One region of the Rossellomorea oryzaecorticis genome, then DNA from elsewhere that is predicted to be linked to it. Evidence: riboswitches for the same ligand, from Rfam matches in the RefSeq annotation. Region 1 holds a riboswitch; the other holds the start of a gene.
What was found. Region 1 has a riboswitch for cyclic di-GMP ahead of ACKA06_RS19680 (EAL domain-containing protein). Riboswitches for the same ligand answer to the same signal wherever they lie in the genome.

Region 1 (5,781 bases):
CTATCCGATCCTGACAGCAGTATGCGGATTGGCTGCGATCCGCTTTGCGCTGCCGAAGTTCACGCGGGCAAAAGCGCCAAAGGCAAGCACAGCACGCTCATAATATAAAAAGAGACAAAACCGATTAAGGATTTGTCTCTTTTTCTTTTTATAACAAGTCATTCACGTGATACAATTTGCCGGACTCCACGTCTTTTTCCGTTACAAGATCCACAAGGGCGCCAGCTACTGTATCCGCACCCCTCAGCATCCCCTGCTCCTTGTATCGCTTGAAGTTTTCTACATCTGCGAAAGCTTCTTCAGAAGAAGAACGGATGGTGCCCTGCATATCCGTGTCCATCACTCCCGGACTGAACGCAATCACTTTGTGGCGGCTGCCCATTTTTGAAAGTTCAAGACTGACGGTTTCGGTCAGCATATTGATGCCGGCCTTCGTGGAACAATAGGTACTCCACCCATAGACTGGCCTGCTCCCCGCCCCGGAACTCACATTGACCATGATCAGCTTGCTTCTATCAGATTCTTGCAAGGCTTTCAGCATTTCATTTGTAACAATCATGGGGGACAGCAGATTGACATTCACGCTTGTCTCAAGATCGGCATTCTCCACCTGCCCCGATGGATTGATAGGTGTCACCACTCCGGCGTTTTGAATCAAAAAGACTCGTTCGGCGTTGGCTTCCAATACTTTTTCTCCTGCCTTCTTCGCTGCCTTCCCGGTTTCATCGGGATTGGAAAGATCGCATCGCACGAACTCATAGGAGACTCCTTCTCCTTCACACATCGATTTTAGTGCCTCATTATCCGATCTTGAAATATTGATCAGTGAAATCCCCTTTTCAATGAAGAGCTTTGCGATTGACTCCCCAAGTCCCCTGGTGGCACCCGTTACGATTGCATAATCCATCCTATCCTCTCCTTTCTTATATGAATTGATTATATAGGAGAATAGGTGAATCAAGAAAGTTTTTCGTCCTTACCGCTTCTCGTCCCAAGCCTTTGTCGGACGGTCAGTGGGATAGCCGTGTTCAGCCCTGTATGCTTTTCTTTCAGCGGTGAAGTCCCACCAATTCTTTTCACTGTCAGGATGCCGGGCATGGTGGACAACACAACGTAAGGAATCTTCTACACAGGGATCCATCCACACTCCGTATTTTTTCTCGAGTGCGATAATGAGGTCTTCCCCTTTTTCATCCTTGATCTCTTCAAATGTATGAAACTGCAAATCTTCGACGACGTTATGGGCCATGTTCGGACCGATGGAAGGAATCTGCTGGAAATTGGACATCCCGACCAGATATCGAGCTCTTTCAAGCGGGATCCCCAGTCTTTCACCCAGTTCTTCCGGGGAATATGTGTTGATTTCCTTCAATCTTATTTTTTCCCGGCGCAAGGAACTTCTTTCTTCATCCGTCAAAGGAAGCTTCGGACTCTTAGCGCTCATTTTTCACAACTCCTTTTACCCTTTAAAAGTCTGATGATTCGTCAATTTGAAATCCTCCATGACCGGTTGGTACTCTTTCCTTTTCACACGCTTCTTTTTGCTCTTGATCGGTGTGTTGTTTACGAGTACGCCGACCTTCTTCTGCTGAATTTCCTTCACTCCCTGGACGATGAGCTGCATCGCGATGATAGCGATCATGAAAGCAAAAAGCGGGGCAAGTACGACCCAGTATTTACCCGTCATCAGTGAATACCTTGCAGAGCTTATCAGCCCTGACCACTCAAAGGTACCGGTCTTAGGCGGGTCAGGCATGTCGCCGCGCGTGATGATCGTTCCTCCCAAGAATAAGTGAAATAAACCTAGGTGAACTAATATGAGCAGCGTCTGAATGAATTGATGGCCGAAAATAATGAATAGCCGAGGTGCCAAATGGGGGAATAAATGGGTCCACAGCAAATGCTTATTACTTCCTCCAAGCAGCTTGGCAGAAAGAACAAAGTCTTTCTTTCCTATCAACTTCAATTCATTCCCGATAAGCACGGTGGTTAAGGGTAATACCAGTATCGTCAGCAGGATAGCTTCAAAAATCAGCCGTTCAAATATTGAATTTTGAAATCCCTGAGCAGGAGAACCCCATAATACGGGTCTCAGCAATAAATAAGCAATCAAACTCAAAGGAAGGAAATGGATGGAATCCACCATCCGGTCCAGCCAGTTTTTCCGGTATTCTTTTAAATGAAAGTGATACACCACACCAAGGTAGAACCCTCCTACGACCCTTAAAAACGCAACGATCAACGCAAATAAAAGTGTATATTTAGCCCCCACAATCATTTGATCCATGATGCTGTATCCAAAAAAATCAGATCCTAAAATCATCTCTTTGGATGGAGGATGCGGCGGTGCTGAGATAATCCGCCCTTCATCATTTTTCATGTAATTAATAAAGTTGATAGGTTTTTCTTTAAACAGCGGAAATATGAAACTATACGCGATCATGATAAAAATCATGCTGAATCCGGCTGCAAACTTAGGGTTATGCATATGCTGCCACCATAACTTTCTGAGGGTGGCAGCCCATACCCATATTCTCCATTCCCGAAAGTGATTGCGGTCTTTCTTATATTTAGTAAGGTCTTCCCCGCTTCCATCATTCACCCACAGATATACTCCTTGATATATGACAAAGAATGGGGTGAAAATGAGTAATAGGGAGACTGCAATGACAATCGGCCTGAAATCATCAGTGATGAAGTACGTTATTCCTCTCGTATTAAAAATTGTTTCGATGATGAACAAACTTGAGAGCATGCCCCAGATAATGATTTTTCCATGATAAAAAAAGCTCGGTGACACATTTTTCATTACATGTGAACGGAATATTTTCCATTTTGATAACCCTTTGCTTTGTGCGAATTCAATATGGGGTTTCATAAATTCCTCTTCTGTAATTAAAAGAAGAATCCGAAAAAAAGAGATCATCGGTATGACAGCGAGAGTAATCATCGGGGCAAGATATACCGTCTCTTCCCCGTAAGCGGTAAATAGCATTAACTCAACACCGAATTTTTTGAATATAAAAACAATGAATAATTGGAGAAGAAAAGCAAACATCAGATCCGGAACAGTTTCAAGCAGATTTAGAAGCTTCTTGATCGGTTCAGTCAACCAGCGGGGCAGAAAGACGGTAATCAAATTTAAAATTAGTGCAAGCCCGAGACCTATGGCCAAAGCTCCCCCCAAAATCTTTAAGGAGTATAGGTATGGCGTCCATAGAAATTCCAACAGCTCAACAGGTTGATTCTTGTAATAATAAATCCAATTCTCCGGCTCAATGAAATAAAATATAAACTTGATGAATTCTTCGAAGTAACCTATGAAGTTATACACTCCTCGCTCACTGAATGCTTGAGGAGCTATACTAACAGCCAAAATACCCATCAAACCAAGAAAATAATAAAATATCATTTTCATCGGAAACTTCAAAACCCTCATAATAATCCCCTTTTTCCTTTTTCTTCAGTTTAAAGGAAGCTGTAAATTTTTTCAATTTCATTTCAATTAAAACAATTTCATTTCATATGAAGTTTCCGTTCCCCGACAACTCCTATTCAAGCCTTTTTGTTATTATGCAAGCAGCTTACTCGGCTTCCCGAGAAAATATCCCTGCCCAATGGTAATGCCAAGTTCTTTGGCTGCCAGCATATCTTCTTCCTTTTCAATTCCTTCCAAAATAATGATTGCATCATTTCCGTAAAATTGTTGAAAGAAAGAGATGAATCTCTGTTTCCTTTTACTCCAGGCAAGCTCTTTGGCAAAATACCGATCAAGCTTGATGATATCGGGTTCAAATTCGATGGACTTCTTTATCGAGGCCGTCCCTTGTCCGAAATCATCAATAGCATATAAAACATCGTATCGTTTAAGGCTTTTCAGCGTTCTCAACAATAAAGGGTTCTGCCAAAGTTCGTCCGGAGTCGATTCATTCAATTCCAGGATCAACCGGCCGCGTGCTCCGGGGTATGTTTCCATGAGATGATCGAAGTAAGTGTGGAAGCTTGGATGTAAAAGTGTCGTCACATAGACATTCACGAATAGCTTCCCGCTTCCATTGTGATGACCGAGAAAACCCTCGATTGCCTTTGTGATCGACAAGGTATCCAGCTTATATAAGATGTTCGCCCTCATCGCTGTCTGGAAAAGCGTTTCAGGATTTTCCTTATGGGTATTCCTCATCAGCGCCTCATATCCATAAAGCGACGGGGTATGCCCCATCGTGAATAACGGCTGATAATCATGATAGATATAGTCATTTTGAAAAATCGTAAAAATATTCATAAATCCCCTGTACTTTCTTTGTTAAGAGTTTTTGGACGTTTGAACGGCATAAAAAAAGACCACATGAAAGAACGTAAATTCCTTCGTATGTGGTCGGTTGCGCCACTAGCTCCCCTGAATGCAAGCGCCCATCTATCAGTCAGGTTCACAGCTCCCAATGCGAAATGTATCATTTTATGTAGAATAAGGTCTTATTAAGTAAAATATACCATAAAACTAGTACATTGGGATTATTTTTCTATTATTTATTTGAAAATTTAGAATCTGGTTGTTCATCTGGAGACATAAGGATTTCCCTTCACCCAGAAGCGCCACGGATAATCTTTTGCTTCCCCCGAGTTATCGATTCCAATTCTTTTACCGGCGGCAATCTCAGGCGGGGTATACCCTTCTGATATGATAAGCGGGGGTTCAGTATAGAACCTTCCATAGTCCTCCATCGTGATCCCTAATGCTTTCGTCAATTTGCCCGGGCCGCTCGTCCAGTTTTTCATCGGATGGCCCTTCCTTCTCTCTGTCATTAAGTCGAGTCCCTCCAGCGGTTCGACTGCCCTTATCAGGATGGCATTCGGCACCCCGATTTCTGCAGCGACAACATTCACAAGGCAATGGGTATGCATCAAATATGTATAAACCCGGCCGGCTTCATGAAACATGATTTCCGTCCGTTTTGTCCGGCGGTTGCCGAAGCTGTGGGCGGCCCTGTCTTCCGGACCGAGATACGCTTCTGTTTCCACGATATAACCCGAAGCGATTCCTTCTTCGGTTTCCTTCACGAGCACACATCCTAATAAGCCCTGCGCCAGTTCCAGCGTGGGCTGCTCGTAAAAAGAGAGAGGCAGCGGTGTGTAATTCATCGTTTCACTTCCTTTCATTCTTCAACCTTCATCTTATCCTTCCTCTTTTCCCTGGGAAAAAGTCATTTTAAAGGCAGGATACCATTTCCCTTTTCCTTATTTCCTTAAACCGGCAAGCAGCTCCGGCGGAATGGCTTCCACAAGCCGGCCATTCCTTCCGGTGGTTGTTTCTGCCTTGGCCAGGGCATTCCAAATCGCTTCTTCGACACACTCAACAGCCATTTCGAACAGGGTAGAAATGAGCTCTCCGTCTTCTTTGATGAACGGATAAGTGGTTGTATTGGACTCGTCCGGTTGATGCGGGACCTTATGGGCAGTGGAGAATGCGAGGACAATATCACCGCTCCCGTGCGCAGCATACGATCCGGTCCTGGACAGGCCGAATGAAGCCCGCTTGGCCAGCCGCTTGAGCTGTCTATCATTCATTGGGGCGTCTGTCGCGAGGATGATCATAATCGATCCGTCGGGGACCTCCTGTTCTTCCTTCGGGAGGCCGGTATCGAGGGAAAGGTCCCGCCGCCTGCCGAAATTAGCCACTACTAATGCTCCTACAGTATATTCATCCGCTCCAACGGTGCCTCGCCTCGAGCTTGTCCCGGCGCCTCCCTTATACCCAAGACAAAGCATCCCGGTCCCCGCCCC
Region 2 (5,781 bases), on a different contig from region 1:
ATCCTGAACATCGGCAATCGCCTCTTCATCCCGGACCTTCACATTCGACACCAGGTTCTGGCGAAACAAAAGAAGCCCTTTTGAGACAATATTTCTTCCTTCGTCGGTACCCGGGTTCAACTCACCCTGTATCGCCCGACTCATCGGAATTAATTTATCCTTCAACTCTTCGATCCGAATCGCCATCGAACAATCTCTCCCATCTATAAAATCGCATTCTTTTATTATAACGCATCTGGGGGTGGGAATGGAATAAAAGAGGGAAAACTGCGGGGATTAGAGAAGGATGGGGGAGATATTTCTCGGGAAATGTCGAAGGGTGGAAGGGGATGTATTAAATATGATGGGTTGAATAAGGTGTACCCGGTACAGCCACACCTAAGTTTGAACCAGCTCAATCAGGCAACTAATTACGAGCCTGCTCAAAAAAGCCCATCTGAGCCTGACTCACATTTTTAATTTGTTCCAGGCACACTCAGCCCGATTTGTGCCTGGAACAATATCCCCACATCGTGCCAGGCACAGACTGCCTATATTGTTTCAGGCACAACCCCCCTTAATTGTGCCAGGCACCGCCACACCAATTTAAACTCAATCACTCCCAATGAACAAAAAACCTCCCCCCGCTATAAACATTCACACTCCGCAGCTCCACACGCTCCCCATTCCTCAAATAATAATCCTTATTCTCAGGAAACCGGAGCTCATCTTCGCCACCCGAAACAACCATTTCCGGATTATCACGATCCCGCTTATCAATCAGCACCTTGTAACCCTTCTCCTCAAAAAACTTCTCCCCATCCATATACCAATCAGAAAAACTCTCCAAAGAAAACCCAAGATAGCGGGCAAAGATCCTTGGCAGTTCTACATTCTCAACCAGACCGGAAGGCTTTCCCGGACCGAACCCATATAAAAAAACATCCTCACCAGTATGCCCGTGGGTAGAGAACCCCAGATTCGCGCGCTTTGCCATCAGCTTGACCATTTCGTCCTCAAGGTCACTAACATCCTTGGCTTCTTTCATCACACAATATTCTTTCTTGTTCAAACCGTCCAGCCCGTACTTTCCCAACACTTCCTTCAAATTCGAACGGTCATCCTTCAGCAAAGAAGTGGCACCCTTAACGGTATATTCAGCTTTCTTCAACGGTCCGACAAAGTGGTCCTGGGGCTGACTCTTATAGTTTTTATCTGTATCCACATTTCCAAGCGTCAACCCGCTATTCCCATGATCGGTGACAGCCACCACCAACGTGTTTCCGTCACGTTCGGCAAATTCCAATGCTTCACCGACCGCCTTGTCAAAGCTCAGCACCTCGCTGATCATCCCGACCGGATCATTCTTGTGTGCGGCCCAATCCACCTTGCTGCCTTCCACCATCAAAAAAAATCCTTTCGTGCTGGAGGATAATCGTTCAATCGCAGCCTCCGTCATTTCGGCAAGCGTCGGTTCATCCGGCTTCAATGCTTTACGGTCAAAATCATACGCCAGATCCTCTTCAGCGAACGCTCCCCAAAGCTTCCCATCAGCGCGGCTTTTTGAAAGCCCGTCCCTCGATGCGGTAAAGGAGTAAAGCGATTCTGATGACTTAATTATAGAAAGAAGATTTTCACCATCTTCACGGGATATTTGCTTCGTCTTTAGCATTCCGTCATCATTTTTAACCTTGTTTTTAGACTTGGGCTTCAGCCAGGCAGCCCCGCCCCCGAGGATGACGTCGAGGTTCTGGTACACCTGCTGCTCTCCGATATCACCGAATTCATTCCGATCAACCACGTGGGAAGTGAAGGCGGCGGGGGTGGCGTGCTGGATAGGGGAAGTGGATACAATCCCTGTTGAATAACCGGACTGCTTGGCGGCCTCCAAAACGGTCAACTCCGGCTCGCCGGCTTGGCTCATCCCGATATGATCTGCCTTCGTTTTCACCCCGGTCGCCATCGCCGTTCCTGCAGCTGCAGAGTCCGTGATCGCAGACTCCCCTGAATACGTGCGCACGCCGCCTACCAGTATTTTATCGAGGTTAAGTCCAGCACCCTTATACCATCGTGAAAGCGTGACTATATCAGAATTCGTACCGTCCATAATCATAAAGATGACATTTTTCTTCGTGGAATTCACCGCAAAACTGCAACGAGAAGGGAAAGAGAATGCAAGTAGGGAAAGAAGGATAAGGATGATGAGTACAGGTTTGATTCGTTTCATAAGAAAATCGTCTCCTTTGGAAAGTTTCGGATACTCTTAGTATCATCACTCCCAAAGAGACTATGTATAAAAAAGACCCGCTCAATTTTAGAGCGGGTCCTCACAAAACACTATTTTCTCTCCAATATCCCAAGAAGAAGGTTTTCGATTACTGTCGGACGTTTCATCTTCTTCAAGTCCCTCAGCTTGATCTTGTCCCAATCAAGGGCAGTAATGAACGCCGCACCGTTTCGCAGTGCAGGAATTTCATCCGGGTTCACGATATAATATTCCCCGGCTTTTACACCTGACTTGATCTGAACCTTGCCGTTCACTTCCAGTCCTGTTTCGACGGTTTTCTTTTTCACGGTACCTTTTTCAGTCAGCACCCAGATATGTTTTTTCTTCCCTGACTTTTCTACTGCCGTTACAGGCACCACCAATGCATTCTTCACTTCATCGGTAATCACCGATACAAATACATGATGTCCAGGCAGGAGTTTATTTTCATTATCCTGCAGCGTAATCTCAATTGGATACATGCTGTCCGTTTCGATGTGCGGATCCCGTTTAGGGAGAGTGGATACATCCGATATGAGCCCCTTCAGGGTTTTCTTTTCAACCTCTGACTGAACCTTCGCGTCCATGTTTTCTTCCACGTCCATGATTTCCTTTTCCGTCAGGTCTGCCGTCACGACCACAGCATCAGAGGCAATCGTGATCAGCGGGTTCTGGACGGAGTGGGAGAGTTCTTTGACTGTACCTTCCCCGCTGCTTTCGACGGTCAGCGTGGTTTCATATGATTCCAGATCGGAAATCTGACGCTCAAGGCTGTCGATTTGGTTTTCCAGGCGATCTATCTCGAGTTCCCGAGAGGCAATTTCCTTCTTTATATCATATTCTGTTTCAAGAGCACTTGCTTCGAGCGGCATCTCTTTTTCTTCATCAAATGAAGAAGGGAGTGAGTTCTCGAGGCGTTCCAGGTCGGATATATTGTCATCGATACTGTCGATTTCATCTTCGAGCTGATCGACCTCAGATTCCAGTACATCTTTTTGGCCTGTGAAGTCGGTCACTTCATATTCGTACAGCGGCGTGCCCGCTTTCACTTCATCGCCTTCTTTGACGAGGAACTTTTTAAAAGAACCGAATTCATCGTTAAAATATAGATAAGTTTCCTCAGCTGAAGTGACAACACCTGATTTAGGAAGCTCTTCCTGTAGATCGGCTTTATCAAGTGCTTCCCATTGTTCGATCCGGACTTCCCGGTCAACTTTGCTCTTTGCCTTTTCGATCAGGTAAGCATTTGTACCGACAAACAGGAGAGACAAAGCTAGACCAGTGTATAATACTTTGCGCTTATTCATAAATGATCCCAGCCTTTAGACGTTAAATTAAAGTAGAAAAATCGATATAGGCTAAAAATGCTGTAATTGCCCAGAAAAAAAGATTGGTCAGTAAGATGACTAACCAGATCAGCCAGTTCTTTTGTGCAGTTAGCTTCTTAAGCCCTTTGTATTGAATGAAGAATATCCAGATTTTAAATAACGAGAAGCTCCCCAAGAAATAAATGACCCATGGATTCTCCGTTATGTATTGGGCAATGACTCCTAGAGAGAAGGGAGACGAGAACCAATCAAGTGAGAGGAATAAAGATAAAGGGATATAGGTCAATCTTTCAAGTAACAGAATGAGAAGTACCAGTCCCTGTACGATGACAAGCTTTCGGTATTCCCCTTCCTCTGAAATTGTCCAAAAAACAAGGGCCGGGACAAATAAGATGATGGCTGCATATAACAAACCCAAAATAATACGTCCGAGAAGAAACATGGATTTTTCTAATTCAAAAGCGGTCGGAGAAAGTGCGGAAATCTCTTTTGAAAGAGGGTCCATCCCTATTCCGAAAGAGGATATAAGGCCAAAAATAATAACAGATAAGAGAAAAAGAATGGATATATTTTGACGGTATCCTCTTAATATTTCCATCTCTTTAAGTTGGTAAAAAAAATAAGACGGTTGTTTTAGTCCTTTAAGAAGTTTTACTTTATTTTGCATAAATATGGGTCCTCCAACAAATTTTGAATGCATCTTTTATTCTATCGAAATTCCTCGAACTTTTCCATAAAATGTAGAATGAAAGTTTATGAAAATAAAAAAGCGTCATCAAGACGCTTTTACATGTGGTAACTAAGGTATGTTGTTCCTGCAACCAGTACGATGGTAAAAACAAATAAGCTTATGTACATCCACATTTTACGAGCTTTCTTTTTTTGCATCATTTCCTCAGGTGTTAAAAAAGACATACTGAAATACTCCCCCTTTGGTTTGGTAGCTGGCTGGCATTAAAAAAGCCCCTGTAGCTTTGCGTCACCATTTTTCAATGATTTTGCCGTTTCAATCCATACCATCATCATATCGGATGCTCATAGGTTCTTTTAATAGGTAAAAGGTAACAAATCAAAAAAATATTCTCAAAATTATATTTGAGCTCGGGTGTATAATTCTGGTAAAATATCAATTAATTGAGGTTTGAAATTTCGACATAGAGTGTATTAAAGTAGTAGAAACATGTTTGAATTCGTAGGAGGTTGTCTTTTTGAATAAGAAAGTCAGCAAGGAGCAGCATGTTCTCTCTGTCATGCAAAAAGCATTCGACAAAGGGCAGCAGGGGAATATGGATGCGAATAAAATGTTAAATTGGCTAAAACAAGAACTGCAAAGTGAATATACATTACAAAACGAAAAAGCACTCTAAACCCTCCCCGGTTAAAGAGTGCTTTTTCACTGTAAAGCAGAGAGGGACGGGCCTTTAGCTTGCTAAAGGCCCGTCCCTCTCTAATTGACGTTTACCAGTCTTTTGCAAAGGTGTACAGGGAGGCGGAGATGTTTATGAACTTTTCTTGTCGTTTCTCCGTCTGATAGGTGATCGATGCCAGTGTTCTTTTTAGTTTAGGATGTTCATCAAGCATTTTTAAGATGGCAGCCGTTTCTTCATCTTCGAATGATTCCCTCAGTATCATCGGATCTGTTGAATAACCTTCACGCTCTTCCCCGTAAAGAATACGATTCATTTCTTCTGTGGGAATCTTGTACACTTCTTTGAATTTTAACAGCGTGTCCAATGAGATTTCCCTTTTTCCGCTCTCATAATTCGAGAGACCTCCTGGACTGATATTCAGTCTTTCGGCAGCTTCTGTCTGTTGCAGACCAAGAACCTCTTCTCTGTAACGTCTTAGTTCTTTATGTAACTCAAGCTTCATCATTTTCACCGACTATCCCTTTTCCTTCAAGATAATCTTTTTATCTGCTCGTTTCGGATTATTCAACATATCGAAAATGTAATTATGTTTTCAATATGAAAATTATGTATCTGTCTGTATATCGTTACGTAAAACTGTAGTGCTATAATATAGTAAAATATTGTCATTTGTTGTTGCATCTTAACGAAGGGTGGAGAAAATATGAGAATACCGGAAGAAGAGAGAAAAGTGTACGGTAAGCGGAAAACAGCAGCAACGGATGGAAGAGAAAGAAATCTGTGTCTGAATGGCTATGCTGCAAGCAGGCTAAGCTTTCGGGTCATCAAGAAAAAGAAG

Region 2: it holds a riboswitch for cyclic di-GMP, as region 1 does, so the genes downstream of both, ACKA06_RS13325 (hypothetical protein) here and ACKA06_RS19680 (EAL domain-containing protein) in region 1, are expected to answer to the same signal.

Annotation. Positions count from the first base shown of each region.
Region 1 covers NZ_JBJOSA010000027.1:27,222-33,002, reverse strand. The annotation lists gene ACKA06_RS19700 (Na+/H+ antiporter NhaC family protein) at 1-103, shown strand, start outside; gene ACKA06_RS19695 ((S)-benzoin forming benzil reductase) at 149-907, opposite strand; gene ACKA06_RS19690 (helix-hairpin-helix domain-containing protein) at 977-1,444, opposite strand; gene ACKA06_RS19685 (ABC transporter permease subunit) at 1,460-3,439, opposite strand; gene ACKA06_RS19680 (EAL domain-containing protein) at 3,572-4,282, opposite strand; cyclic di-GMP riboswitch class II at 4,365-4,446, opposite strand; gene ACKA06_RS19675 (DNA-3-methyladenine glycosylase) at 4,555-5,157, opposite strand; gene ACKA06_RS19670 (DmpA family aminopeptidase) at 5,236-5,781, opposite strand, start outside.
Region 2 covers NZ_JBJOSA010000010.1:124,929-130,709, forward strand. The annotation lists gene ACKA06_RS13310 (SWIM zinc finger family protein) at 1-186, opposite strand, end outside; gene ACKA06_RS13315 (alkaline phosphatase) at 596-2,206, opposite strand; gene ACKA06_RS13320 (efflux RND transporter periplasmic adaptor subunit) at 2,317-3,552, opposite strand; gene ACKA06_RS13325 (hypothetical protein) at 3,575-4,240, opposite strand; cyclic di-GMP riboswitch class I at 4,510-4,586, opposite strand; gene ACKA06_RS13330 (hypothetical protein) at 4,782-4,940, shown strand; gene ACKA06_RS13335 (helix-turn-helix domain-containing protein) at 5,032-5,448, opposite strand; gene ACKA06_RS13340 (hypothetical protein) at 5,647-5,781, shown strand, end outside.